4 regions of the Nocardiopsis sp. NPDC006832 genome follow, and region 1 is predicted to be linked to each of the others. Evidence: riboswitches for the same ligand, from Rfam matches in the RefSeq annotation. Region 1 holds a riboswitch; each other region holds the start of a gene.
What was found. A riboswitch is a leader RNA that binds a small molecule or an ion and turns the genes downstream of it on or off. The one in region 1 is predicted to bind thiamine pyrophosphate.

Region 1 (7,126 bases):
TCCCTGGTGGCCGTGGACTGGTTGAAGGTGATGAAGTGGATGCCCGGCGCGCCCTCCGCCAGCAGCCGCTCGCACATCTTCTGGGCGTGCTCGATCCCGAACGCCCGCACCGCCTCGGCGTCGTCGCCGAAGCTCTCGAAACGCTCGGCCAGCGCACGCGGGAACGGGGCGCCCGACAGCATCTCCGAGCGCCGGATCGAGGCCGTCTTCACCACCGGGAACACCTCGGGGATGATCGGGATGTCACAGCCCCGGGCGGCCACCCGGTCGCGCAGCCGTAGGTAGTCCTCGGCGTCGAAGAACATCTGGGTGATGGCGTAGTCGGCGCCCGCCCGGCACTTGCGCACGAAGTGGTCGGTGTCGACCTCGACGTCGGCCGATCTCGGGTGCTTGTAGGGGAAGGCGGCCACGCCCACGGAGAAGTCGCCGCTCTCCTTGAGCAGGCGGACCAGTTCCTCCGCGTAGGTGAGTCCCTCCGGGTGCTGGACCCACGCGCCGTCGGGGTCGCCGGGCGGGTCACCGCGCACGGCCAGCATGTTGGACACACCCGCGTCGCACAGGCGACCGATGAGGTGGCGCAACTCGGCGACGGAGTGGTCGACCAGCGTCATGTGCGCGACCGGCATCAGCGTGGTGTCGGTGGCGATGCGCTCGGTGGTCTCCACCGTGAGGTCGCGGGTACCGCCGCCGGCTCCGTAGGTGACGGAGACGAACGAGGGACCCAGCGCCTCGATCTCCCGGATGGCCCGCCACAGACGCTCTTGCGAACGGGCGTTGCGGGGCGGGAAGAACTCGAAGGAGAACAGCGGCTCGCCCGAGTCGAGCAGGTCTCGGATATGGCGCGGCCTGGGGGCCGGGCCTCGGGGCGCCACGAGGCGCGTGGGTGCAGCGAGCATGCTTTCCACCCTAGGCCAGGACCTCCGATTCGCGGACACCTCATCTCATGTTTCAAGATACCTATCGGCGACATCGTCTCACGTACCATCATGTGAGACAGGGGGATTTTTACCGGAAACCTCCTGTTCGACCCAGATCTGAACCAAAAGTCCCTATTATGGCGGGTTTTCGCTGATCCGAGACCCCACTCCGAGGGGTGCGCCCGCATCACGACTTGTCCACATTTCGGACACCGAGAATTCCATCACCGGGAACCGGCCCTCACACCCTTGCCCGGCCGCCGAACACCCGGGCCCCTACCCTCTCGACCAGGGACTAACCTGCTGGGTATGGCCCCTTCTACTGCCTTTTCAGCCGTGTCCGTCATCCGTTCCGACGTGGACCGCGAACTGTCCGACTTCTGCGCCGAACACCGTGTCCGGCTGCTGGAGATCGGCCCCGAGCTGGCCCCCGCCATGGATTCCTTGGAGGCGATCGTCTCCAGCGGCAAGCGGCTGCGTCCCACCTTCGCCTACTGGGGGTGGCGCGGCGCGGGCGGGGCCGAGGGCGACGCCAGGATGATCCGCGCGGCCGCGTCCCTGGAGTTCCTCCAGGCCTGCGCGCTCGTGCACGACGACGTGATCGACAACAGCGACACCCGGCGCGGCGCCCCCGCCACCCACAAGCGCATGGCACGGCTGCACGCCGACCAGGGCTGGAGCGGCGACAGCGACGGATTCGGTCGTGGCGCCGCGATCCTCATCGGTGACCTGTGCCTGACCTGGTCCGACGAGATGTACCAGGCCTGCGGGTTCGTGCCGCGGACGCTGCAGGACGGGCGTGCTCCCTTCGACGCGATGCGCACCGAGGTCATGGCCGGGCAGTACTTGGACACCTTGGAGCAGGTCCGCGGCATCGAGACCCGTGAGGCCGCCCTTCGGGTGATGCGGTACAAGACCGCCGCGTACACGGTGGAGCGTCCGCTGCACCTGGGGGCCGCGTTGGCCGGGCGGGGCGAGGAGCTCGCCCGGGTCTACACCGACTACGGCGTCCCGCTGGGGATCGCCTTCCAGCTGCGCGACGACCTGCTGGGCGTGTTCGGCGACCCGACCACCATGGGCAAGCCGGCCGGTGACGACCTGCGCGAGGGCAAGCGGACCCTGGTGGTGGCCGAGACCCTGGCGCGGTCCGGTGAGACCGACGCCGAGCGCTTCCGCTCGCTGCTGGGCGTGCCCGACCTGTCGACGGACTCGGTGGAGTGGATGTGCTCCCTGGTGGAGTCCAGCGGCGCCCTGACCGCCTGTGAGTCGCTGGTCGAGGAGTACTCCGAGCAGGCGCTCGCCGCACTGGAGGACCCGGAGCTGGACGAGGGCGCGCGTGACCCGCTGCGCGAGTTGGTCGTCGCGGCCACCCGCCGCTCCCACTGATCGGCGATCCGCCCGAACCCCGAACCCCGAACCCCGAAGGATTGATTTTGGGGTCTTCGGGGTTTTTTATACCCTTTTTCAAATTACGCCCACAGCCCGATTCCGGCATGAATCGGAATCCACGATAGACCTTGAAACCGGAGCGCTCCCTCCCATGGCCAGAAACACCGCCCCTCTCGGGCCGACCACCACGGCCGAACGGGCACTCGCTCCGGACCTCGCCCGCGGCTTCATGCTGCTCTTCATCGCCCTGGCCAACACGGTCTGGTACCTGGGGGCCGCACCGAACACCGGCATCACCGCGCACCCCACCCCTGAGGGCGCACTGGACGATGTCGTGCAGTTCTTCACGGTCATGGCCGTGGACATGCGCAGCTACCCGATGTTCGCCTTCCTGTTCGGGTACGGCATGGTGCAATTGGCCAGGCGCCAGGAGGCGGCGGGTGCCGACGTCAAGGGCGTCGACGCCCTGCTGCGCCGCCGCAACCTGTGGCTCCTCGTCTTCGGCTTCTTCCACGCACTGCTGCTGTGGATGGGCGACATCCTCGGCGCCTATGGCATGCTCGGGCTGGTCCTGGGATGGCTGTTCCTCCGGCGCAAGAGCGGGACACTGCTCGTGTGGGGCGCCGTGCTGACCGGCCTGCTCGCGCTCCTGTCCGTGATCGTCCTCCTGCTCCTGCCGATCCTCGGCGAGGTCGACATGGGCGATCAGGACGTTCTGGTCACGGCCGCCGACATCGCCGAGACGTCCATCCTGTCCGCCGCGGTCATGCGAATGCTGGCCTGGCCCCTCAGCGTCGGGCAGGGGCTGCTGATCCCGGCCTTGCCCGCCGCAGCCCTGTTCGGGTTCTGGGCCGCGCGCCGCCGGATCCTGGAGGAGCCGGAACGGAACCTGCCCCTGCTGCGCGGGGTCGCGATCGTGGGCATCACCGTCGGCTGGCTCGGCGGTCTCCCCCTGGCGTTGGCCCAGATCGGCGTGTGGGACCTGGCCCCGATCCAGGGGCAGGCGCTGGCCATCCCGCACATGTCGACCGGCCTGTTCTGCGGGCTCGGGTACGTCGCGCTGATCGCCCTGGTGGCGTACCGGGTCCGGGAACGGGGACGAACCCGGGGCATCCTGGTGAGCGCCCTGAGCGCGACGGGGAAGCGCTCCCTCAGCGCCTACCTGGCCCAATCCGTGCTGTGCGCGCCGCTGCTGGCCGCATGGGGCCTGGGGCTGGCCGCGCACATGTCCTCGTGGACGATGTTCCTGTACGCGGTCGGGGTGTGGCTGCTCACCGTGGTGGGCGCCTACGCGCTGGAGCGCGCGGGGCGTCGTGGCCCGGCCGAGGTGCTGTTGCGCCGCCTGACCTACCGGCGCATCACCCGTACGATCGCCCCTGTCACGGGTGGGAACGAGGAGGCTCCCCAAGAGCACACCACCCGCTGACCGATGAGCTCAAAAAGGGGCGTGCCGATGAGCGGCCGGCACGTCCCCATACTCCAGGATGGCTGTCATGGGTGACGATCACATGACAAACCACACCATAGGGGTGACCGGAGCCACGGGAGCGGTGGGCGGGCGCGTGGCCGCCCGGATCGCTCGGCTCGGGTCGACACAGCGATTCATCGTGCGCGACATCAATCGCGCCCCGGAGTACCCGGGCAGCAGCGCGTCGATGGCCGACTACGAGGACGGGGCCGGGTTCACGCGGGCCTGTCGGGGGGTGGACACCCTGTTCCTGGTCTCGGCCACCGAGTCCGAGGAACGAATGGAGACCCACGTCAGCGCGGTGGACGCGGCGGTCGAGGCGGGGGTCTCCCGGATCGTGTACCTGTCGTTCCTCGGTGCGGGCCCGGCCTCGACCTTCACCTTCGCCCGGACGCACTTCTTCACCGAGGCGCACATCAGATCCACCGGTGTGTCCTACACGTTCCTGAGACCGAGCCTGTACCTGGACCTGCTGCCCCATTGGGTGGACGACGAGGGAGTGGTGCGCGGCCCGGCCGGTGACGGTCGGGCCGCGTGGGTGTCCCGGGACGACGTGGCCGACGTGGCCACCGCCGTCCTGACCGACCCCGTGGTGATCGCCGCGTCGGAGCGGACCACCTACGACGTGACCGGCCCGGAGGCGTTGTCGGTGGGCGCCACGGTGGAGAAGCTGGGCAGGCTCACCGGCCGCACCATCCACTACGTGCCCCAGAACTGGGAGGAGGCGCTGGAGTCACGCCGGCGCACCGGAGCCGCGGAGTGGGAGGTCGAGGGGTGGGCGTCGTCGTACGCGGCGATCGCGAACGGGGAGATGGACGTGGTGGCCGATACCGTGCCGAGCCTGACCGGGCACCCGGCGCAATCCATCGAGGGTTTCCTGCGCCGTCATCCGAGCGCGTTGGCGCACGTCGCGGTCTGACATCGGCGGTCTCTTCCCGACCACCGCCGTGCGGAGTGCGCGGTCGAGTTCGGCGGACCCGAGGTGCTGATCCCCGGGAGGTTCCCCGTCACCGGGTCCGGTGAGGCGTCGCCTCGGTTCAGGCCCGCGCGGTGAGCCGTTCCTTGAGGGCGACCGCCGCGGCACGGGGGTCCTCCGCCTCGGTGATGGCGCGCACCACGACGACACGCGAGGCGCCGGCGTCGAGCACCTCGTCGATGGTGGTCAGGTCGATGCCGCCGATGGCGAACCAGGGTCGTTCGGTCCCCAGTGCGGCGGCCTTCTCCACCAGGGCCGGGCCGGCGGCAGGGCGTCCCGGCTTGGTGGGGGTGGCCCAGGTCGGTCCGACGCAGAAGTAGTCGCTGCCGGCTTCCTCGGCGGAGGCCATGGCGGCCTCGACGTCGTTGTTGGATCGCCCGATGACGGGGTCCGCGCCGATGATGTCCCTGGCCATGGACACGGGCAGATCGCGCTGTCCCAGATGCAGAACGTCGGCGCGCACCGCGCGGGCGATGTCGGCGCGGTCGTTGACGGCGAGCAGCGCGCCGTGGCGTTCGCACGCCTCGCGCATGACCTCCAGCGCGGCGAGTTCCTCGCGGGCCTCCAGCCCCTTGTCCCGGAGCTGGACGATGTCCACCCCTCCGGCCAGGGCCGCGTCCGTGAACTCGGCGAGGTCACCGCGCTCGGTACGGGCGTCGGTGCACAGGTACAGAAGGGATGCGTCCAGGCGCTCGCGCAGGCTGGTTCCGTGGTTGGTCCTCACACCCGACACATTAGGCCCTGGTCGTCGAGAGACCCAAGGGCGCACCCCCCGGTGCGCCCCATGGAGCGAACGGCGATCACTCAGAAGGCCATGGCCTGGGCGCGGCGACGCACCTCGGTGCCCCGGTTCTCGCGCATGGCCTGGATCGGGGTCCCCGGAAGGGTGTCGTCCGGTGTGAAGAGCCAGCGCAGAGCCTCCTCGGTGGAGAAACCCGCGTCGGAGAGCAGCACGATGGTGCCGGGCAGCCCCTTGACGAGGTCGTCACCGTCCAGGAAGGCGGCGGGGATGGAGAGTTCTCCCTTGCGAACCACGCCCATGAGGCGGTTCTCGCGGATGAACGTCTTGATCCGGTTCGGGCTGACGCCCAGCGGCTCGGCCGCCTCGCGCAGGGTCAGCCAGTCGCCGACCAGTTCGTCGATGTCGAGGTCTTTGTGTGTCACCCTCCCAATCTGCCACACCCCACCGGCCACCGAGGACCGCCCGAACCCGTGCGGGGTCACCTGGCCTAGGATGGCGGGGAGCGAACAGACATGTCCCGCGGGAGCCGGGTGGACCCGGCTGAGAGGGAGACCGAGCAGTCTCCGACCGCACGAACCTGATCCGGATCATGCCGGCGAAGGGAGGGGAGCGCGCACCATGCGCGACTTCGAGGATTCCCGCTACAGGACCGGTTCCGACACCGATGGTGTGGTCGTCGTCGGTGGCGGCGTCATCGGGAGGGTGGTCGCCTGGCGGGCGGCCCGACACGGTCTGGACGTCACCCTGGTCGAGCCCGATCCCGTCACCGAACCCGCCGACGCGCGTTCCTCCTCCGCCGTCGCGGCGGGCATGCTCACGCCCGCCACCGAGGCGATCTTCGGTGAGGAGGAACTCATGGGACTCGGCGTCCGCTCCGCGCGGATGTACGACTCCTTCGTCGCCGAGGTGGAGGCGGACTCCGCCATGTCGGTGGGCCACCACCGCACCGGAACGCTCCTGGTCGCCTTCGACCGGGACGACCTGGCCGTCCTCGATGAACTCCACGACCTGCAACGACGTCTGGGCATCGCCACCGAGCGGTTGAACAGTCGAGAGTGCCGCCGGTTGGAACCCCACCTGGCCCCTTCGGTGCGGGGCGGGGTCCTGGCCCCAGAGGATCACTCCGTCGACCCCCGCCGTCTACTTCCGGCCCTGGCCCGGGCCGCCGAACGCGCGGGCGCGCGCGAGGTGGCCGGGGCCGTGACCGAGGTCTCCTCCCCCGGTCCCGACGGGGCCCGGTTGGGAGTGCACCTGGCCGACGGCACCGTTCTGCCGACCCACCAGGTCGTCCTCGCCGCGGGTTGCCTGAGCGACCGGATCACCCTGCCCGCGCCGGTGCTGCCTCCGATCCGGCCGGTCAAGGGACAGTTGTTGCGCGCCCGGGTCCGTGAGGGGGAGCCCCCGCTCGTGGAGCGGACGGTGCGCGGCCTGGTCCGCGGCTTCCCGGTCTACCTGGTGCCCCGCGCCGACGGCGAGGTCATCGTGGGCGCGACCCAGGAGGAGCTGGGGTACGACACCGCCCTGACCGCGGGCGGGCTCTGGCAGGTGCTGCGGGACGCGCGCGAACTCGTTCCCGGGGTCACCGAGCTGGAGGTCACCGAGACCTGCGTGGGCCTGCGCCCCGGGTCCCCCGA
Region 2 (7,126 bases), on a different contig from region 1:
CCCTGGCCGGCCTGACGACCGCGGTCGGGACCTACCTGTCCGTGTACATGCCCTTCCACGACATCACCGAGACGTTCGGTACCGCGCTGCGCGGCTGGGTGCCGCAGGCTCTGTGTCTGCCCGCGATGGCCCGTCTGGTCCTGGCGTTGGGCCAGCGCGGGGAGGCGACGGAACCGCCGCCCGCCGACACCCCGTCGGCGGAGGACGCCGTGTCCGGGCCTACGGACGCACCACCCTTCGAGGGGCCCACGGCTCCGGACGAGGACGGCGGACCGGGCGGTGGATCCGGCGATGGTCGGGGCGCCCCCGGCGGTGATGGGTCCGGACCCGACGGGGCCAGGCCCGCGCACGACGTCGAGGAGGCCCACAGGTGAGCGTGTTCTCCCAGATGGGGCGTGCGCCGCAAGTGCGCCCCGCCCCACTGCTCCCCGAACCCGGCCGACGCCTGCCCAAGGGCACCCTCTTGGTGGCGGTGGGGGCCTTCCTGGTGACCATGGCGCTGCTGCTGCCGTTCTACGTGCAGGACCGGGTCGCCCTCATGCCCGGGGACGTCACCCGGCAGCTGCGGATGGACGCCCCCGGCGCCACCTACCTGGACACCGCCACCTGGACTCGGCAGGAGGGCGCCGACCTGGACCGGACCACCCGGATCGAGGGCACCGCCCACGGGTCGGACTGGTCGGCCTGGGAGATGACCGTCGACACGACCGACTCCGACCAGGTCATCGACCACTGGAGCCGTCGCGTCATCGTGGACCGGGAGACCGGGCGCGCGGTGAACTGTTGCGGTGAGCACGTCGATGGAGATCGTGCCGTCCGCCAGGCCGGGTTGATCCTGGACTGGCCCGCCGGGGTGCCCGAGGGCGACCACTCCTTCTACGACGCCGAGGTGCGGGCCGCCCCCGCGGTCGTCTTCGAGGAGAACGACGAGGTCGCCGGCCTGGCGGTGCGTCGCTACGTCCAGGAACTGTCCGAGACCCAGGTGCCCGAATCGGCCCGCGACGTGCCCGCGGCCCTGTTCGGGGACTCGGCGGGGACTGTGACGGCCACCCGTTGGCTGGAGTTCGAACGGACCTTCTGGGTGGAGCCGATCACCGGCAAGGTCGTCCACATGACCGAGGAACGTACCGAGACCCTGCGCCCGCAGAACGGTTCGGGGGAGGTCTCGTTGTTGGAGGCCGAGTTCGTCCTCGCCGAGGGACAGGTGTCCTCGTTGGCCGAACAGGCCCGGGTCCGCTCGCTGATCCTGCGCGGGCTGGACGTGTGGGTCCCCTGGACCCTGGGACCGCTCGGCGTGGTCGCGATCCTCGCCGGTCTGGTCCAGGCGCTGCGCTCCCGACCCGAGGACGAGCCGAACGATCCCGGAGAGGGCACGGTGATCGAGAGCGTGGCCGCGCCCGACCCGACCGGGAGGGCCTGAGCCACGCGGGCGGGGACATGGGGCGGGTCCGCGAGGAAAACCGGTGGACTTCGGCCTCGGACACGGGCGAGGATCCGGTCACCGTCCCCGTTCGGAAGGCCCCATGCCGATGGCCCCGAAGATCCACCGCCTGCGCGCCCTCGTCCTGCTCCTCGCCATCCTGGCCGCGTCGATGGGCGACGAGGTCCTGCTGGTCGCCGCGGTCTTCCGGCTGTCGGAGACCGGTGACGCCCTGTGGGTGAGCGCCCTGGTGACCGCCCAGCTCGCCCCGCTCATCCTCCTCGGCCCCTTGGCCGGCGCGGTGCTCGATCGCCATGACACGGGGCGGGTGCTGGTCGTGGCCTGCCTGGTCCAAGCGGTCGCCCTGCTGCCCGCGGTCCGCTTCGACGACCACCCCGTGGTGCTGGTGCTGTGCGTGCTCGTGGTGAGCTCCATGGCGGCCTTCGTCAACCCGGCGATCCTCACCCTCCTGCCCCGGGCGACCGGGGAGCTCTCCCCGGTACACGCCAACGCCCTGTTCGAGGGTTCTCGCGCCTCCGCCACGGTCCTCGGGCCACTGGTGGGAGGGGTGCTCGTCGGGTTCGCGGGATTCTCCGCCACGCTGCTCACCGCGTCGGCGGGATTCCTGCTCGCGACCCTGGTCTACCTGACGCTGCGGATCCGTAGACCGGTGACCGAACCGTCGGGGCCGTTGTGGTCCGGCGCGGTGGAAGGAGCCCGTCACCTGTTCGGGGTCCGACTCTTCCGGGTCCTGTTGCCGGTGCTCGTCCTGGCCGTGGTGGCCACCTCCACCATCAACGTCGGCATGGTGTTCGTGGTCCGCGAGGTCATGGGCCACGGGGCTCAGGTGTTCGGCCTGGTCACCGCCGGTTGGGGCGTGGGGCTGCTGCTGGGGGCACTGGCCGTGGCGCTGCTGCGTCCGGCCCCCTCAGGGCGGACGGTCGCCCTGGCCGCCGCCGTCGTGGGCGCCGCGCTGGCCCTGTGGGCCTGGCTCCCGTTCCTGGCGGTGGCACTGATGTGCGTGGTCCTGGCGGGCGTGGGCAACTCCGCGCACAACATCCTGCTCCGCTCGGTGGTCCACCAACGTACGCCCGAACCCCTGCTGGGGCGCGCCCACGCGCTCATGGGGACGGTGGTCAACGGTTCCTTCGTCGTGGGGTTCCTGCTCGCCGGGCTGTTCGCCGCCGACCACCCGCGCGAGCTGCTCGCGGTGGCCGGAACGGTGGCGCTGACGGCCGGCCTGGTCGGTGCCCTCCTGGTCCACCTCACCCGCGCCGATATCGTCCCCGACGCGGTGGGGGCCGACGGGAACAGGGGCGGGTACGGGGACGCGAGGGGGACGGCGGCGTAGAATCGGACACATGTGCGGTCGATATGCCCAGTCACGGAACGTGCACCAGCTGCAACTCGCCTTCGACCTGCCGGAGCAGGCGCTGGGGGAGGAGCCCGACCCACGGGCGTGGCCACCACTGGAGGAACTCGACCCCGACTACAACATCTCACCCGGCCGCCCCGTCCAGGCGGTCTTCGGTCCACCCCCGCAGGGCGGAGCCTCCGGCGCTCCGGGACCGCGTTCGCTGCACACCCTGCGCTGGGGCCTGGTCCCCTCCTGGGCCAAGGACCGCAACATCGGCTACCGGATGATCAACGCCCGGGGTGAGACCGTCGCCGACAAACCCGCGTTCCGGTCGGCCTTCCGCCACCGTCGCTGCCTGTTGCCCGCCGACGCCTACTACGAGTGGCAACTGCTCAACAAGGACGGCACCGCCGAGGCCAGTACCTCGCCGGCCACGGACCCCGGGCACCGCAAGCGCAAGGCCAAGGCGGCCAAGAAGCCCTTCTCCATCCACTACCAGGGCGACGAACCGCTGGCCATGGCCGGGATCTTCGAGCGTTGGCGCGACCCCGAGGTCGCCGAGGACGACCCCGCCGCCTGGGTGTGGTCGTGCGCGGTGATCACCACCGAGGCCGCCCCCGAACTCGCGCACATCCACGAACGCATGCCCGTGATCATGCCCGCCGACGACTGGACGACCTGGCTCGACCCGACCTCCGGCCCCGACGACCTGTCCCACCTGCTGAACGCGACCCCGGTGGACCGGTTCTCCGTCGACGAGGTCTCCACCGACGTCAACAGCATCAAGAACAACCGCCCCGACCTGCTGGAACCCCTTCCGGACGATGGCGAAGAACAGGCGGACACACTCTTCTGACCTCGGCGAGGGTGGACAGGCCGGGGGCGGCCCTGTGTATGGTGTCCGGGGCCACAGGGGGAGTACCTTCCCCCCCGGCCGGGACGACGTGATCGACGCGTCCCTGGGCACGTTCGCCGTGCCGACATGTGAATACGCAACGCGGGAGCTCGCGCCATGGCGGGCTGAGAGGGCGACTCATCGGTGTCGCCGACCGCAGAACCTGTTCGGGTAATTCCGACGTAGGGAGGCCTGCCATGACGGCTATGGACAGCCGTGATCTCTCCACCGACGACGCGCACCGCGTGACGACCGGTCCCATCATGGGATCTCGCAAGGTGTACCGCGAGACCGAGACCCCCGAGGGTCCCACGCTCCGCGTTCCGCGACGTCGGGTGGAACTCACCAACGGCAGCCACTTCGATCTGTACGACACCTCCGGCCCCTACACCGACGACACCGCCGACATCGACGTCCACCGGGGTCTGCCCCGCACCCGTGCCGACTGGGCCCTGGATCCGATCGACGGATCGGTCACCCAGATGACCTACGCCAAGGCCGGGACCATCACCCCCGAGATGCGCTTCGTCGCCGCACGGGAGGGGGTCGCCCCCGAGTTCGTCCGCGACGAGGTCGCCATCGGCCGGGCCGTCATCCCGGTCAACCGCAACCACCCCGAATCCGAGCCGACCATCATCGGCAAGAGGTTCCTGGTCAAGATCAACGCCAACATCGGCAACTCCGCCGTCACCTCCTCCGTCCCGGAGGAGGTGGAGAAGATGGTGTGGGCCACCCGCTGGGGCGCCGACACCGTGATGGACCTGTCCACCGGCAAGCGCATCCACCAGACCCGCGAACGCATCATCCGCAACTCTCCGGTGCCCATCGGCACCGTCCCCATCTACCAGGCGCTGGAGAAGGTCGACGGGGATCCCACCAGGCTCGGCTGGGAGATCTACAGGGACACCATCATCGAACAGGCCGAACAGGGCGTGGACTACATGACCGTCCACGCGGGCGTCCTGCTCCGCTACGTGCCCCTGGCCGCCCGCCGCGTCACCGGCATCGTCTCGCGCGGTGGCTCCATCATGGCCGCCTGGTGCCTGGCCCACCACAAGGAGAGCTTCCTCTACACCCACTACGAGGAACTCTGTGAGATCTTCCGCCGGTACGACATCACCTTCTCCCTCGGTGACGGGCTGCGCCCCGGGTCCATCGCCGACGCCAACGACGAGGCCCAGTTCGCCGAACTGCGCACCCTCGGCGAGCTCACCCACATCGCCCGCTCCCACGACGTGCAGGTGATGATCGAGGGACCCGGGCACGTACCCATGGACAAGATCGCGGAGAACGTCCGTCTGGAGGAGGAGCTGTGCGGCGAGGCGCCGTTCTACACGCTCGGCCCCCTGGCCACCGACGTCGCTCCCGGATACGACCACATCACCTCCGCTATCGGCGCCGCGCAGATCGGATGGCACGGCACCGCGATGCTCTGCTACGTCACCCCCAAGGAACACCTGGGGTTGCCCGACCGGGACGACGTCAAGACCGGGGTCATCACCTACAAGCTCGCCGCGCACGCCGCCGACGTCGCCAAGGGACACCCCGGGGCACAGGAGTGGGACGACGAACTGTCCAAGGCGCGCTTCGAGTTCCGTTGGCGGGACCAGTTCAATCTGTCCCTGGACCCCGAGACCGCCCAGTCCTTCCACGACCAGACCCTGCCCGCCGAACCCGCCAAGACCGCGCACTTCTGCTCCATGTGCGGTCCGAAGTTCTGCTCGATGAAGATCTCCCAGGACGTGCGCAGGTACGCCGAGGAGAACGGGCTGGACACCGTCGAGGCCATCGAGAAGGGCATGGCCGACAAGTCCGAAGAGTTCGCCGAGGGCGGTAACCGCGTCTACCTGCCCCTGGCCGACTGACTGACACGGAAGCGCCGGTGGGTCGCCGTTTCTGGCGGCCCACCGGCCCCTGTGACAGGGTGATCGCAAGAGCCCCGCTGCACAGGAGGTCCTCTTGGAGATCGTCGATTTCGACCTGGCGGTGACCACGGCCGTCTTCGGGCTCTTCTCCTTCGCGTGGTTCGGGTGGGCGCAGGAACGGCCGCCCGGTGACCGGGTCCGTTGGGCGCTGGGCGCGGGTTCACTCCTGGCGCTCGGCCTGACGGTGTACGGCGTGACGCGCGTCCTGGACTCCCGGAGCGAGGGCGTCATCGCAGCCGGCGACAACCTGAGGACGTACCTCATCGTGGTGGGACTGGAGTTCGCCCTCGCGTTGGTGGGCGCCATCGTCCTACGGTTCGTCGACCGTTCCGAGTACACCTCCGCCTGGATCTGCCTGGTGGTGGGGGCGCACTTCTTCCCGCTGGCTCCACTGTTGAACCAGCCCATCCTCCACCTGGTCGGCGTACTGCTCTGCGCCTGGCCGTTCCTCGCCGTGCGCGGGGCACGCCGCCATGACGTGTCGATCAGCTTCGCCACCGGCGTCGGCGCGGGTGTCTGTCTGTTGTTCTTCGACGTCGTGCTCGCCCTCACCCTCATCGGCGTATAGGCGGCCGGTGCTCAGGAAGGCTTGACGACACTCGCGATCAGGTGCACGCCCACGTAGTCGTCGGACTCGGCCGCGTGCATCTCCATCTCCACCAGACGGCCCATGGACCGGGGGTCGCGGGCCAGCATCATCTCCACGGTGGAGGCGGACAGCACGGTTCGCGGCCGGATCCACTCCAGTTCCATCCCGGAGTCGGTGACCAGTTCGGTGAGCTGCTCGGCGGTGAAGCAGCGGGTGATGGAACCGTCCGGCCAGGGCACCAACAGCACGTCGGCGCTGGGCGCGTGACTGAGCTCGGGCCAGTAGTCCTGTTCGGCCAGCAGGGCCATGCCCAGCACCACAGAGTCCACGCACAGCAGGGCCCGCCCGCCTGGTCGTAGGACCCGGGCGACCTCGGCCACGGAGCCCTCCGTGGCCAGGTGCCGGGAGAGGACCCGGTTGTCGGCGATCACCCCGTCGAAGGAACCCTCCGCGAAGGAACGCAGGAACGCGGAGTCGCCGACCACGTGGCGCAGCCGACCCCGGCGGGCCGGCCGAGGCACCACCGCGGCCCGGCCGTTGACCAGGGTGAGCGGCCACCGTATCGCCGCGTCCACGGAGGGCAGGAGGGTGACCACGTCGTGCCCCGCGGCCACGGCGCGTGAGGTGCCTTGGAAGTCCGGACCGGAAAGGTCGAGCAGGCGGGAGGGCGTAGCCGGTAACCAGCGGCTGATCTGCGCCTCGGCGACGGCCCAGTAGAAACGCCAGTAGTCCGACAGTCGATCGGTGGTGGCGAACTGCGCCGCGGGCGATCGGGGACGATCGGAGGCCGGAGTCGGGGACGGTCGCACGTGCACTCCTCTCCCAATCCTTCAAGTGTCCTACCCGCACTCTGCCATGCCTCACCTTTACCGACGGGGCCAATCGTCGAACTTTCGAGGGCCGTCGGTCGTCGGCCCGGCGGAATCAGTGGACGGAGCCC
Region 3 (7,126 bases), on a different contig from region 1:
TTGGCACGATGAAGTCGCGTGCGCTTACCTTGGGGCTGAGTACAGGTGGAGCTCGCACGCTCCTGCACCTGCCTGGCCTGGAGGAGAGAACATCAACACCACAACCGTCGTATCCGACCCCGCGGCGGAAGGGACTTCGCGATGACCGATCCAGAGGCTGACCCCGACACCCACGTGTGCGTCGATGGCGGCCTCCCGGGGCCGTGGGCCGAACGGGAGGGTGGAGCTCCCGTCGAGCTCATCACCGCCCGCGACGTGCCCCTGGGTGGACCGCGTGCCATGAACGTGCGCCGTACCCTGCCGCAACGGCAGCGTTCGTTGATCGGCGCGTGGTGCTTCATCGACCACTACGGGCCGGACGACGTGTCGGCCAGTGGTGGGATGGACGTGGCTCCGCACCCGCACACGGGCCTTCAGACGCTGAGCTGGCTGTTCCAAGGGACCGTCGCCCACATCGACTCCGGTGGCAACAGCGCCCACGTCCTTCCCGGTGAGATGAACCTGATGACGGCGGGTGCCGGCATCTGTCACTCCGAGACCTCTACCCCTGACACCCGCCGGCTCCATGGGGTGCAGCTCTGGATCGCCCTCCCCGAGGAGGCGCGCAACCGGCAGGGCCGGGAGTTCGAGCACTATGTCCCCGAGCCCGTCACCTTCGACGGCGGGTCCGCGCTCGTCTTCCTCGGTTCACTGCTGGGTTCACAGTCCCCGGTGAGCATGTACTCGCCGCTGGTGGGCGCCGAGATCAGGCTCGATCCCGGCGCGACCCTGGACCTGGCGGTCCAGTCCGGGTTCGAGCACGGCCTGCTGGTAGACACGGGCGAGGCCATCACACTGGAGGGCGTGCGCGTTCCCAAGGACGCCGTGGGCTACACCGGGGTGGGAAGCCAGAAGCTGCGTATCGCCAACGACGGCGACGAACCGGCCCGGCTCGTGCTCGTGGGAGGCGCCCCCTTCGCCGAGGAGCTCGTCATGTGGTGGAACTTCCTGGGCCGCACCACCGAGGAGATCCGGCGGTACCGGGAGGAATGGCAGGAGCGCGGCGAGCGGTTCGGGCGCGTCGAAGGCTACGTGGGGCACGGCGGCCCGGGAAAGAACCGCGATGGCATGGGATGGCTCCCGGCCCCCGACCTGCCCCAGGTTCGGATGCGGCCGAGGAAGAACCCGCCGCCCCACGCGCGGTCCCAGGACTGATCCACACCGCCGAACACCGATCCCACCGGGCCGGGGCGCCGTCGTGTGCGCCACCGACCGGCCCGGCAGCATCCCCAGAGAGGTCTTCACCTTGACCGAACCACAGACCGACAAGACCGGCGCCGTCGTGCATATCGCCCTTGACGAAACGCGCGCCATCAGCGCCTACACCGTGACCTTGGAAGACGGCACCCTCGCCGGCCGCGCCGACTTCGTCGACCCACCGGAGGGCGACGGTGAGCGCGTCTTCTTCCACACCGAGGTCTCACCGGAGTTCGGTGGACGGGGTCTGGCCGGACTCCTGCTGCGCGAGGCGCTGGCCGACAGCGTCCGCAGGAACATCACCGTCGTCCCCGTGTGCCCACTGTTCGCCAAGCACCTGAAGGAACACGGCGAGGAGTACACGGCCCAGGGCGGCAGGTTCCGCAAGCCCAGGCCCGCGGACCTGGCCCTGGTCCAGAAGACGACCGAGGAGCAGGCATGAGCGCGGAGCGTCCCTACATCGACAAGGAACACCCCACTGTGTACAAGGCGCTCGGCAAGGCGGCTGTGGCCTCCCGGGCCGCTTCGCACGAGGCGGGTCTGGGCGATGACACCATCGAGCTGATCAACGTCCGGGTTTCCCAGATCAACGGGTGCCCGACCTGCCTGAGCATCCACGTTCCCAAGGCCCGCAAGGCCGGGGTGAAGCAGAGTGTCCTGGACGTGCTGCCGTCCTGGCGTGAAGCCGGCGTGTTCACCGACATGCAAAAGGCCGCGCTGCTCCTGGCGGAGTCCCTCACCGTCATCGACCCCGCCGTCGACCGGCAGGAGATCAACGCCCGTGCGGCCGCCCACCTGACCACCGCACAGATCTCCGCGGTGGAGTGGACGACCGCGCTCATCAACGCGTTCAACCGGGTCTCGATCGCCAGTGGTCATCCCGTGATCACACGACAGGGAAAGCGATTTCCACCGCTGTAACGCCCTCCTCCCGAAAAAGCGCTACAGCGGTGGGTCCCCTTTTCCGGAAAGCCCACCTTCTCCAACAGGGTGACGTGCTCGGCACCCAAGGTTCGGAGCAAGGCGGTCACATCCGAACGAGGCTCCCGACACGGGGGTCTGCCGGCGCTCAGCAGCCCTGAGACGATTGCTGCCGCGCGCCTCTCCTATGGCAGGGAGGTCCGGACAGGTCGAGGACGGCTCCTCAGGCCTCCCACCTCCCTGACCTCCCTCCCGTATTCAGTGCGGTGACGGCGGCCGTTCCAGACCCAAATGGCCCCGAAGCGTGTCCGCCTCGTACTCGCGACGGAACAGCCCTCGCTGTTGCAGGACGGGAACCACATGGTCCACGAAGTCCTCGATCCCGCCCGGCAACGACGGCGGCATGAGGTTGAACCCGTCCGCGCCACCGTTCTCGTACCACCGGGTCATCCGATCGGCGATCTGCTCGGGCGTTCCGACCATGGTGCAGTGTCCGCCGCCGGCGGCCAGACGGCCCAGCAGTTGCCGCACCGTGGGCCGTTCGGAGTCGATGATGCGCAAGATGGTCTCGTAGCGTCCCTTGGGACCGGTGAACTCCTCCAGTGGCGGCAGCTCGGGAACCGGCGCGTCCAGCTCCCAATCGGAACAGTCCTGTTCGGTGAACAGCCCCAGCTGCTGCAATGACTCCTCGGTCGGCAGCAGTTCGTCCAGTTCACGTTGCTTGTCTTGGGCCTCCCGTTCGGTGGAACCGACGTAGGTGACCAGTCCGGGCATGATGGCGACGGACCCGGGGTCGCGGCCCGCCCGACGGATCCGCGCCTTGACGTCGCCGTAGTAGTCCTGGGCGCTGGGCAGGTCATAGGCCACGGAGTAGATGGCCTCGGCGCGGCGGGCCGCCAGCGTGCGTCCCTGTTCCGACGAACCCGCTTGGAACAGCACCGGGTTGCCCTGTACCGGGCGCGGCACGTTCAACGGACCGTCGACCTGGAAGTGCTCTCCCCGGTGGCCGATGGGGCGCACCAGGTCCGGGTCCGCGAAGACCCCCTCCCGGTCGTAGTGGAAGGCCTCGTCGCTCCAGGAGTCCCACAGCCCCAGCACCACCTCCACGAACTCCTCGGCTCGCGCGTAGCGCTCCTGGTGCGCGGGCATCCGCTCGTATCCGTGGTTACGGGCCTCGGTGTCGAACATGGACGTCACCACGTTCCAGCCCACTCGGCCTCCGCTGATGTGGTCCAGGGAGGCCAGCAGGCGTGCCGCGTGGAAAGGCGTGTAGAACGTGCTGGAGACGGTGCTGACCAGACCGATGTGCCGGGTGGCCCGGCTCATGGCCGCCAGAGCGGTCAACGGTTCGAGGAACCACCACGGGCCACCGGCGACGTCGCCCGTGGCGTGGCCGTCGGCGAAGAACACCGCGTCCAAGCGGCCGCGTTCGGCGGTGCGGGCCAGTTCTTCGAAGTAGGTGATGTCACCGATCCGTTCGGCCGGCGAGTCGGGGTGACGCCAGGCGGCCTTGTGGTGGCCACAGCCGAAGATGAACAGGTTGAGGTGCATCCGGCGATCGGGGGCCTGGTCAGGCGCGGAAGCGGCGGTCATCAGTTCATCACCAGCCCGCCGTCGACGACGAGGTTTTGACCGGTGACCGCGCGCGCCCAGGGAGAGGCGAAGTACAGGGCCGCGTCGGCGAACTCGGCCGGTGTGGTGACCCGGCGCAGCGGTGTGGAGGAGGCGATCATGTCGAAGACGCTCTCGGGGGTGGCGGAGCTGGCGTCGGTGGTGCGCAGCAGACCACCGGAGACCATGTTGACGGTGATGCCGTCGGGTCCCAGGTCGTGGGCGAGCGTGCGGGTCAGCGACAGCAGCGCCGCCTTGGCCGCTGTGTAGTCGTGGTAGGGGACGACCGGGTGCTGGAACAGGTTGGTGCCCACGTTGATGACCCGGCCGAACCCTTGGCCGCGCATGGAGGCCAGGGCCGCCTGGACGGTGTTCAGTGCGCCGTGGACGGTACCGCTGAACTGCTGGTCGAGGTGTTGTGGGGTGAGCGTGTCGGCGTGGGGTCGTGCGTCGCCGTTGAAGGAGAAGTCGGCGAGCGCGTTGTTGACGACGGTGGAGACGGAGGAGCCGAAATGGCCCTCTGCGGTCTGGACCATCGAGGCGACCTGTTCGGGGTCGCGTACGTCCGCTCGCACGGCCAGGGCGCGGTCGGGGTGGGTGGCGGCGAGCTCGCGAGCCGCTTCTGCGCTGTGGAGGTAGTTGATCACCACTCGGGCGCCTTGCCCCAGGAAGGCCTGGACCAGCCGGGACCCGAGCCCTCGGGCCCCGCCGGTGACGACGACCGTCTGTTGGTCGATGGGGAGTGCGGTGCGGGAAGAACTCATCGGTGGCCTTTCTGGCATGGGCGAAGGCGTCCCTTCGGCCACCGATACCACCGGCCATGTACGGACATCCCTTCGCCGGTATGACCCGGATCAGGTTCGACGGGTGTCATCTCAGCCCTGATCAGTGGATTCAGGGCACCCCGTGTCACTGCCGATCAAGGTAGCCCATAGGCACCCTCTCGGGCCACCGGCCGGTGCCGCGCTCGCCTCCCGCTCGGCGATCGCACCTTCGGGGAGCCGGCCGGTTGGTGCCCCTCCACGTCGACGGGCAAGGGAATGCTCCCGAGCACACGTCGACGCCCGGGTGGGGTGGTCCGGGCCCAGACTTCCGCTGCGGTCTCCAGGGCTTCTATTGGATCGCCACGTCCGTCAGACCATCGAAGGCGTCCAGGACCAACTCCTTGGTTCGGTAGGTTCCGAACCTGGCGATCTCGTTGTTCTTCAGGCCGCCCTTGGCCGTCTGGAAGGTCTCCAAGACATAGTCCACCTCCTGCCGGTCGAGCCCGTAGAGGCGGAAGCAGTAGGCGTCCAGTTCGGCGCGGATGGTCGCACGGCGTTCTTCGTCCCACGGGAAGGGTGGGCCTTCGTGGCCGAGGTCCCTGGCCAGAGGTTCCATGTCATGGGTGGTGTAGATGAGTTCGAGGACGCGAGGCACCAGGAAGCCGAGATGGGGTTCCAGCTGCTCGGGTGTGGGCACGGGAAGCTGTTTCCAGGTCATGAGGGACATGTGCGCGCCGTTGATCTTCTGGCGGCCGACGAAGTCGAAGACCAGGCAACTCTGAACGGCGCACAAGGCCGCGACCAGGTGCGGTCTCCGTTGCACGAACATGAGCGGGAAGGTGTGGCCGACGGCCACACGTGGCAGGAAGGCGGGAATCCCGGTTCGCTCATCATTCGATCGACAGATGTCACGCCAACCGTAGAGCCATTCTCTGTTCCACCCGACCTCCGACAGTCGCGTGGCCAGACCCGGTCTGGAACCATCCTCTCCGGGAACCCAGTAGCGCGGCATCGGCGCGTAAGCGGGGGCCCCTTCTCGATCTGGGCCGGTTGTCGCGGAGCTCCGGCCGTGGTGAAGCCATTCCACCGATGGTCGAAGTGGTGAGCCATCTTCGCTTCGTAGAGTGGCATCATTCGACGGCTTTCGCGCTCGAAGACGTTACCCCGTAGCTCCCACCCTTCCTTCTCCAGGCCCATCATGTCGCGGAAGAGACCGGAGTCATCGGTCATGTCAAACAGACGTTTGAACCTGATCGCCCATGGATTTCCGTCCCGTTGTCCCTCTTTCCAGAGCACCGGGATTCGACGGTAGATAGAGAGGGTGAGATCGGCGTCACGCCTGGACTGAAATAGGGGGATCGAACCCGTGTTGGGGCTGAGCAGGGCGATCTCGTCAGCGGTGAGTTCGAAGCTCCTACTTCCGTCGTCGAGATGGGCCGGCTCATGTAGGAAGAAGGCGTAGTCGGCCACAGGAACGGGGGCTTTGTCCCCGTGCAACGACAGCAAACTGAATCTCTGCCGTGCGTCGACCCCGGGGAACAGCTGCTTCAGATTCTCGAAGTCGTACAGGGAAGCGATCGACCGGTCACGGGTCAGGCTCGCGAAGAGTTCCTGGGCTCCGGCCCCGGTGGCGATGGACGTAGGGACGATCGCACCGATCCGGCCCTCGGGCTTGACGAGTGCGGTGAACAGCTCCACGAAGAGATGATCCACCTGAAGGGTGTTCACCCCTTTGACCGTGAGCCCCTTGGCACACGCGGGAAACCCCTCCGAACGCCCGGCGAAGTGCAGGGTGGATTTCACCTGACGGCGCGCCGACCGGTATCGCTCCGCTTCTTCGGGGTGGTCGCGCTGCCACTGTCCGATCGCCTCTCTACGAGCCAACCCGGCGATGCGGGCGAGCGAGGGTTCGACCACGCTGAAGTACTTCTTGTCCTCGAAGTCGAGCTTGTCCCAGGGCGGGTTCGACAGCACACAGTCGAACCCGCCCTGCCAGCCCAGAGCGCCATTGCCACCACTCCCTTCGTCGTCACAGACCCGAAAGATGTCGGGGAACTCCAGGTGCCAGTGGAAGAACCGATACCGCTCTCGAAGTCGCCTGATCTCGGCGTGGGTGGCCTCGGTCGCAGCGGCGTCCTCGGGGTCGAAGAGCCGGCGGAAGGTCTCGTCGGTCACCGGCCGGGGTGTGCCCGCCCTCTTCTCCCAGAGGAAGGTGGCGCACCAGGCGTCGGCGATGTGCACGTCCCTGCGGTAGTCGGCAGACGTACGCCAGGCCCGGTAGACCTGTTCCTGCTCTCGGACGTCCCGCAGGCTTCCCACCTGGATCGTGTAGAGCCCGTTGAGCCCCTCCGCGTAGGTGGTGTTGCCGACCTTGACCGCGTTGGACTCGGTGTCGAACAGCGCACCCTGACCGACACGTTCGAGTGTGTTGGTCCTTCCCAGTGACTCCACGACTTTGCGGTCGTCACCTTCCACCGGGGCGAAGGCCGCGTCGGGGATACCGGCCCGTATCTGCGCGGGAGTCGCTCCATGAGGGCGTTTCCACATTTGAGGTGGGGGTCGAGCAGGTCGAGTGGTCTGCCCGGCGCCATGCC
Region 4 (7,126 bases), on a different contig from region 1:
GGCTCGTCCAACAGCAGCAGACGCGGTCGCATGGCCAGTGCCCCGGCGATGACCAGGCGCTGCTTCTCCCCACCGGACAGGGCACCGGTGGAGTGGCCGATCCCATAGGGGAACCCGACCTCGACCAGGGCACGTTCGACCCGCGACCAGATCTCGTCCGGTGCCACCCCCAGGTTCTCCGGGCCGAACGCCACGTCGTCGCCGGCGCGCGCCATCACCAGCTGGGCCTCGGGATCCTGCGCGACCAGACCCACACCGCCGCGCCCCCGGGAGGCGGGCTCGCCGTCCACCCGGAGCAGGCCCTCCTGGTCGCCACCGATGGCGCTGTCGGGCCCGGTGAGACCGGCCAGGGCGTGCAACAGGGTGGACTTGCCCGCGCCGGAGGCGCCCAGCAACAGGACCCGCTCCCCGGGTTCGATGAGCAGGTCGACGCCGCGCAGGGCGTGGGCGGCGCGGCCCGCGTGCTTCCATCCCCAGCCGGAGAGTTCCACACGCGCGCCGCGCGCGTTCGTGCCGGCCATGGTCAGCCCTTGGCCGAGGGGAAGGGTGCCAAGGCCCCGGACCGGGCCAGGGCGGTGGTGAGCAGGCGTCCGCCGACCCCCGCGATCAACGCGCCGCTCACCAGGACCAGGCCGCCGTAGACGAGCTGGTGCGACAGCGGCCAGGTGGCGTAGTAGACGACGGCGTCACGGATGGCCGGGGAGATCCCGGCGAGGGCACCGGCCAGCGCGGCCACGCCCATGCCCCAACGGCGGTAGAGGAAGAGCAGGAAGACCAGCTCGGGCAGCAGCCCCTGCATGGCGCCCTCCAGGACCACCGTGACGCCCCATTGGGAGCCCAGCAGCGCGGAGACCGAGGCCGCGGTGATGGAGGTGAGCACGGCCGCGCCGGACCGTCGGATGATCAGCCCGCCGAGGACTCCCGGAAGCAGCCAGACCCCGTAGAGGATCGCCTGTGCCGGGGGGAAGAGCACGAACAGCGGTCCGGTGATCGTCCAGACCACGCCCCACAGCCAGAACACCACCCCCACCGCGGCGCCGAGTACGGCGGCCACCACGATGTCCACGGTGCGCCAGGCCCCGAACTCGGCGCGGATCCAGTCCTTGATCCGGCCGAGAAGTCCACGACTCGTACCGGCGTGCCCGGCTCCGGTGTCGATACCCATCGAAATGAGGTCCCTTCGTCGAGGTCGACGAGGGGAATGCGGCCGAGAGCGTCTCCCGCGCCGGCGGCACGGAGATGACGGATTCCACGACTTCCTTCGCCGGCATGACCCGGATCAGGTGTGTAAGGGTCTGCGGTCCGATGCCGCACTCTCAGCGCTCACGCGCTCCCCTGTCGGTTCTCCTCCATTATGCGTCAACAAGGAGGGCCGTGGGATGTTTCCATCCCACGGCCCGATTCTTCCGACTCCATCGCAGGTCAGGCCTCGGTGTCGGATTCGTCGTCCTTGGACTTCGGTGGCTCGGCGTCCGGGTTGCCGAAGGCCCCGGGCGAGCCCGCGAAGTCCTCGGCCTCCAGTTCGGCGGTACCGCCCCGCATGCTCTCCTGCCAGATCGGGCCGGGCAGGCTGCCCCCGTAGACGATGCCGTAGTAGCGGCCACCGATGGTCACGCCCTGCAGCGGGTTCGCCTCGCCGCCGCGCACGTCGCCGACGACCACGGCCGAGGAGAGGTTCGGGGTGTACCCGGCGAACCAGGCGTAGGCCGCGCCGTCGGTGGTGCCGGTCTTGCCCGCGACCGGTCGCCCGAGGTCCAGACCATTGGCGGTGCCGCCCTTGAAGGGCTGCTGTAGCAGGTGGTTGACCCCGTCCGCGGTCTGCTTCTTCACCGCTCGTTCGCAGTGGGAGTCGGCGGTGACCCGTTCACCGGTGCCGTCGTCCCGGATCGCCCGGACCGGGCGCGGCTCGCAGCGGGTGCCACGAGCGGCGAAGGTCGCGTAGGCGTTGGCCACGTTCAGCGGGGACACCTCCTGGTCGCCCAGGGTGAAGGAGCTCCACACCCCGAGGTCGCCACCGTCGGCGCGGTGTATCCCGACCGCCTCGGCGGTCTCGGAGGTCTCGCACAGGCCGACCCGACGCTGCAGCTGGGCGAAGTAGGTGTTCACCGACCCCTTGGTCCCGCTGAGCATGTTGTGGCCGCCCTCGTCGCTCTCACCGGCGTTGCGGACGTTCCAGGACGACATGGTGCCGCCCTCGCAGTTGACCATGCCGCCGACCGACATGCTCTTGGGCGAGTTGAAGCTGGTGCCGTACCCCAGGCCCTTCTCCAGGGCCGCGGCCAGGGTGAAGGCCTTGAAAGTCGACCCGGCCTGGAATCCGCTGGAACCGCCGTCGGCCTGGTCCACGGCCAGGTTGATCGAGGTGGTGCCGACCTTTTCGTCGTCGAACCCGTAGCGCAGGTTCTGGGCCAGGGCTCGCACGCGGCCCGAACCGGGCTCGACCATGGCCTGGGCGGAGAACTTGGTGGAGTCCTCGTGCGGGACCCGGCGGTCGATGGCCTCTTGGGCGGAGTCCTGCGCCGCTCGAAGCAGACTGGTCTGGACGGTGAAGCCGCCCCGGGAGATGCGCTGTTCGCGCTCGGCCTTGGTGTCGCCCAGCAGGTCGGATTCGAGGAGCCAGCGCATCGTGTAGTCGCAGAAGAACGGGTACTCGCTCTCGGCGCAGCTGCCCCCGCGCGGCGTGGCGTCCACTCCCAGGCCCTTCTCCTTGTGCGCGGCGGCCTCTTCGGCGTCGAGGTGTCCGGTGGCGACCATCCGGTCCAGCACGAGATCGCGGCGTTCCCTGGTCTCATCGGGGTTGTTGATCGGGTCGTAGTACGAGGGCGCTCGAACCAGACCGGCCAGTGTCGCGGCCTGCCCGGGGTCCAGTTCGGCGGCGGAGGTCGAGAAGTACCGTTCGGCGGCGACCTCGACTCCGTGCGCGCCGGCCCCGAAGTAGGCCAGGTTGAGGTAGCCCTGCAGGATCTCGTCCTTGGTGTAGCGGTCCTCGATGTCGATCGCGTAGCGCAACTCGGTGAGTTTGCGGGTGATCGTCCGGGCGCTGGCCTGGTCGACCTCTTCCTCGGTTTCGGCGGTCTCGATGAGGAGATTCTTGACGTACTGCTGGGTGATGGTCGAACCACCCTGTGTGTTCCCCTGGGCGGTGCGGATGGCGGCGCGGAGGACACCGCGCAGATCGAGGCCGTTGTGCTCGTAGAAACGGTCGTCCTCGATCGCCATCAGGGCCGTGCCCATCCAGGGGCTCATCTCGTCGAGGTCGACGACATCGCGTTCGCGTTGGGCGACCTCGCCGAAGGGCTCCCCCGAGTCGTCGGTGAGCAGGACGCGCGACGACGGGTACGGAACGTCGAGGTGGTTCGGCAGGGACATGAACCCCGCGGCGGCGTCCCTGGCCACGATCCCGGCACCGCCGACCAAGGGTATGACCAGGGCCGCCGACAATAGCCCGGCGATGAGGCCGAGTCCGGACAGACGCAGGATCGCCTCGCGTCGTTCCTTGCCGCCGCCCCCTTCCAACTTCGCGGTTCCGCCCTCCACCAGGGCTCGGGCTCTGTCCCCGAACCGACCAATACGGCTGGACTCCGTCACGTCGCCCCCTACGGCCGTGTGCGGCCCGGTGCCACGTGGCACCGGGCACTGCGTCGACCACACTCGCAGTCGGCCCGCAAAGGGAACTCCGTCAAATCGGGCGTGTCACCGAAAAGCTTCCTCAATCCCCGGCAAAGCACCCAGAAACGCCACAGCACGGCCACAGTGGACTGTTCACGAGGAACCAGTCGCAATTAATCTCGACATCAAGACGAGAGTCCCGACGAATCAGCCGGCGCGAGAAGCGCTTCCCCCGAATACGTGACAATTGATCCCTGTGGGTCACAACGGACACATGGGGATGTCCGGAATACGCCTCGCCCTGCCCGGCGCACATTCGTTCATCCCTACCCGCATGGACCTCGTGCACAACATGGGAGAAGAATTTACCGACTTTTCACGAAGAGGCACGGGAAAGCGACTACAGAAACCCCAGAATCCACAGTGGCGAACTGCCCGGTTTGCGAGGTTTCCCAGGGTGAAACCCGACAAATACCAGGTCCATCCCACCGAGGCCAGTGTGATGAGGATCACATTAATTATCCGGCCCCGACACTCTTCCAAACCCCACTAGAGGACCGACGATAGACAGCGGAGGGCACCGAAGCCGCAATCTGGACAGTTTCCGATCCAGCACTTCGTTGACCCCGTTCTTCGTTGGATTAAATTCCGATTAATTCCGCACGCGAGTCGCCGCGTGCTGCCCCATAACGCCCGAACCACGACAATGACGGTGTAGCCAGTGATCGGACGACTGCCCATCCTCGATATCTCTCCAGAGAACGTTCTCGGCCCGGTGAAGGCGGTGCCCGAAGAACGTTTCACCGTCGGCGCGACGGTGATCCGCGAAGGGCACGATTCCCTCGCCGCGGGCGTCGTCGTCCACTCACCCGAAGGGCGCCGACGGCCCCTTGTCCCGATGCGGGAGAAATCCCCCGGAACCGACCGCTACGAAGCCGAGATCAGCCTGCCCGCCGAGGGACAGTGGTCCTTCTCCATCGAGTCGTGGAGCGACCCCTTCACCACCTGGCTGCACGTCGCCCGCGTGAAACTCCCCCTCGACACCGACACGGACCTCGTCCTGGAGGAGGGCGCCCGCCTACTGGCCAAGGCCGGCCGCCGCGTCCCCCGCAACCGCGACCTGGCCAGGGCCGCCAAGGTTCTGCGTGACACCTCCCTGACCCCCATGGAAGCCTTCGAGGCCGCCGTCACCGACGACGTCGTCTCCGCAATGGAGCACGACCCCGTCCGTGAGCTCGTCACCAGGTCCAAGCGGACCAAGGTCGTCGTACACCGCGAACGCGCCCTGTTCGGTTCCTGGTACGAGTTCTTCCCCCGCTCGGAGGGCGCCCAGGTCGACACCGCGCCCGGCCAGGAGCTCTCCGGCACCTTCGCCACCGCCGCCAAACGGCTGCCGGCCATCGCCGACATGGGCTTCGACGTGGTGTACCTGCCACCGATCCACCCGGTCGGCGCCGCCCACCGCAAGGGTCGGAACAACACCCTGCACGCGCGCGCCGGCGACCCCGGGTCCGTGTGGGCCATCGGTTCGGCCGACGGAGGCCACGACGCGGTCCACCCGGACCTGGGCACCATCGCCGACTTCGACGCGTTCGTGGCCGAGGCCGCCGAGCACGGCCTGGAGATCGCCCTGGACCTGGCCCTGCAGTGCTCCCCCGACCACCCCTGGGTCACCGAGCACCCCGAGTGGTTCACCACCCGGGTCGACGGTTCCATCGCCTACGCGGAGAACCCGCCGAAGAAGTACCAGGACATCTACCCGCTCTGCTTCGACAACGACTTCGAGGGCCTGTACACCGAGGTCCTTCGGGTGGTCCGGCACTGGATGGACCACGGGGTGCGGATCTTCCGGGTGGACAACCCGCACACCAAGCCCGTCGCGTTCTGGGAGCGTCTGCTCGCCGACGTCGCGCGCACCGACCCCGACGTGCTCTTCCTGGCCGAGGCCTTCACGCGCCCCGCCATGATGCGCACCCTGGCCAGGGTCGGCTTCCACCAGTCCTACACCTACTTCACCTGGCGCAACGGCAAGGACGAGCTCACCGACTACCTCACCGAGCTCAGCCGGGAGACCGCGCACTACCTGCGCCCCAACCTGTTCGCCAACACCCCCGACATCCTCAACGCCTACCTCCAGGACGGCGGCCGCCCCGCCTTCGAGGCGCGCGCGGTGCTGGCCGCGACGCTCTCCCCGACCTGGGGGATCTACTCGGGCTTCGAGCTGTGCGAGAACACCCCCGCCGCACCCGGCAGCGAGGAGTACCTGCACTCGGAGAAGTACGAGTACCGCCCTCGCGACTGGGCCGGGGCGGACGCCTCCGGTACGACCATCGCCCCGCTCATCACCCGGCTCAACGAGCTCCGCCGGGCCCACCCCGCCCTGCGCGAGCTGCGAAACCTGAGGTTCCACCACGTGGACAGGCCGGAGATCGTCTGCTTCTCCAAGCACCGACCCGGCGCCTGTGGTGAACCCGACGACGCCGTCATCGTCGTCGTCAACCTCGACCCGCACCGGACCCATGAGGCCACGGTGCATCTCGACCTGCCGTCGATCGGCCACACGTGGGAGGAGGACATCAAGGTGACCGACGGGCTGACCGGCCACTCCTACACATGGCGAGCCGACAACTACGTCCGGCTCGACCCGGCGACCGGGCCCGCGCACGTGTTCACCGTCAGCGGCAGATAGCGGGTCGGGGCACCGGAACGCGGCGGTCACAGCACCGCCGCCGCCCGGCTCCCGCACGCCTGTTGATCCGATGTCGAACATTTTGGTGGGGAGCAGTAGATGAGCAACGACGAGTCCGGACCCGGCGCACACGAGCACGCCGAACATGGTCCGCTCGCGCCGGCCACCGGGGCCGCGACCGGCCCGCTCATGTCCTCGGGAGGTACCGGTGAACCCCACTGGTACAAGCACGCCGTCTTCTACGAGGTACTGGCCCGGGGGTTCTTCGACTCCAACGGGGACGGCACCGGTGACCTCACCGGACTGGTCCGGAAGTTGGACTATCTCCAGTGGCTCGGAATCGACTGCGTCTGGTTGCTTCCGATGTACGAGTCCCCTTTGCGGGACGGTGGATACGACATCTCGGACTACTTCAAGATCCTCCCGGAGTTCGGCAACACCGCCGACTTCGTGGAGCTTCTCGACGAGTCGCATCGGCGCGGCATCCGTGTCATCACCGACCTGGTCATGAACCACACCAGCGACCAGCACCCGTGGTTCAAGGCCTCCCGTGAGGACCCGGACGGTCCCTACGGCGACTTCTACGTGTGGTCGGACACCGATGACCGCTACGACGAGGCGCGCATCATCTTCGTCGACACCGAGACCTCCAACTGGTCCTACGACGAGGTGCGCGGCCAGTACTACTGGCACCGCTTCTTCTCACACCAGCCAGACCTCAACTTCGAGAACCCGGCGGTCCAGGAGGCGATCCTGGAGGTACTTCGCTACTGGCTGGACCTGGGGATCGACGGTTTCCGGCTGGACGCGGTGCCCTACCTGTACGAG

Region 2: linked by a shared signal. The riboswitch ahead of thiC (phosphomethylpyrimidine synthase ThiC) and the one ahead of thiO (glycine oxidase ThiO) in region 1 are both predicted to bind thiamine pyrophosphate.
Region 3: linked by a shared signal. The riboswitch ahead of ABZ717_RS09990 (3-oxoacyl-ACP reductase) and the one ahead of thiO (glycine oxidase ThiO) in region 1 are both predicted to bind thiamine pyrophosphate.
Region 4: linked by a shared signal. The riboswitch ahead of ABZ717_RS24365 (ECF transporter S component) and the one ahead of thiO (glycine oxidase ThiO) in region 1 are both predicted to bind thiamine pyrophosphate.

What each region holds. Positions count from the first base shown of each region.
Region 1 is NZ_JBEYLC010000017.1:75,364-82,489, forward strand. It holds gene ABZ717_RS10975 (GNAT family N-acetyltransferase) at 1-25, shown strand, start outside; gene metF (methylenetetrahydrofolate reductase [NAD(P)H]) at 1-872, opposite strand, end outside; gene ABZ717_RS10985 (polyprenyl synthetase family protein) at 1,227-2,303, shown strand; gene ABZ717_RS10990 (DUF418 domain-containing protein) at 2,458-3,732, shown strand; gene ABZ717_RS10995 (SDR family oxidoreductase) at 3,800-4,693, shown strand; gene thiE (thiamine phosphate synthase) at 4,812-5,474, opposite strand; gene ABZ717_RS11005 (Rv2175c family DNA-binding protein) at 5,555-5,914, opposite strand; TPP riboswitch at 6,002-6,113, shown strand; gene thiO (glycine oxidase ThiO) at 6,111-7,126, shown strand, end outside.
Region 2 is NZ_JBEYLC010000001.1:80,010-87,135, reverse strand. It holds gene ABZ717_RS00385 (alpha-(1->3)-arabinofuranosyltransferase family protein) at 1-374, shown strand, start outside; gene ABZ717_RS00380 (DUF3068 domain-containing protein) at 371-1,420, shown strand; gene ABZ717_RS00375 (MFS transporter) at 1,530-2,771, shown strand; gene ABZ717_RS00370 (SOS response-associated peptidase) at 2,782-3,633, shown strand; TPP riboswitch at 3,765-3,880, shown strand; gene thiC (phosphomethylpyrimidine synthase ThiC) at 3,870-5,537, shown strand; gene ABZ717_RS00360 (hypothetical protein) at 5,632-6,165, shown strand; gene ABZ717_RS00355 (methyltransferase domain-containing protein) at 6,177-7,001, opposite strand.
Region 3 is NZ_JBEYLC010000015.1:20,472-27,597, forward strand. It holds gene ABZ717_RS09970 (pirin family protein) at 142-1,194, shown strand; gene ABZ717_RS09975 (GNAT family N-acetyltransferase) at 1,286-1,678, shown strand; gene ABZ717_RS09980 (carboxymuconolactone decarboxylase family protein) at 1,675-2,157, shown strand; gene ABZ717_RS09985 (LLM class flavin-dependent oxidoreductase) at 2,416-3,750, opposite strand; gene ABZ717_RS09990 (3-oxoacyl-ACP reductase) at 3,750-4,532, opposite strand; TPP riboswitch at 4,583-4,685, opposite strand; gene ABZ717_RS09995 (hypothetical protein) at 4,882-5,250, opposite strand; gene ABZ717_RS10000 (hypothetical protein) at 5,247-6,707, opposite strand; gene ABZ717_RS10005 (DNA methyltransferase) at 6,704-7,126, opposite strand, start outside.
Region 4 is NZ_JBEYLC010000069.1:5,668-12,793, forward strand. It holds gene ABZ717_RS24360 (ABC transporter ATP-binding protein) at 1-521, opposite strand, end outside; gene ABZ717_RS24365 (ECF transporter S component) at 524-1,165, opposite strand; TPP riboswitch at 1,240-1,347, opposite strand; gene ABZ717_RS24370 (transglycosylase domain-containing protein) at 1,423-3,588, opposite strand; gene ABZ717_RS24375 (alpha-1,4-glucan--maltose-1-phosphate maltosyltransferase) at 4,331-6,298, shown strand; gene treS (maltose alpha-D-glucosyltransferase) at 6,398-7,126, shown strand, end outside.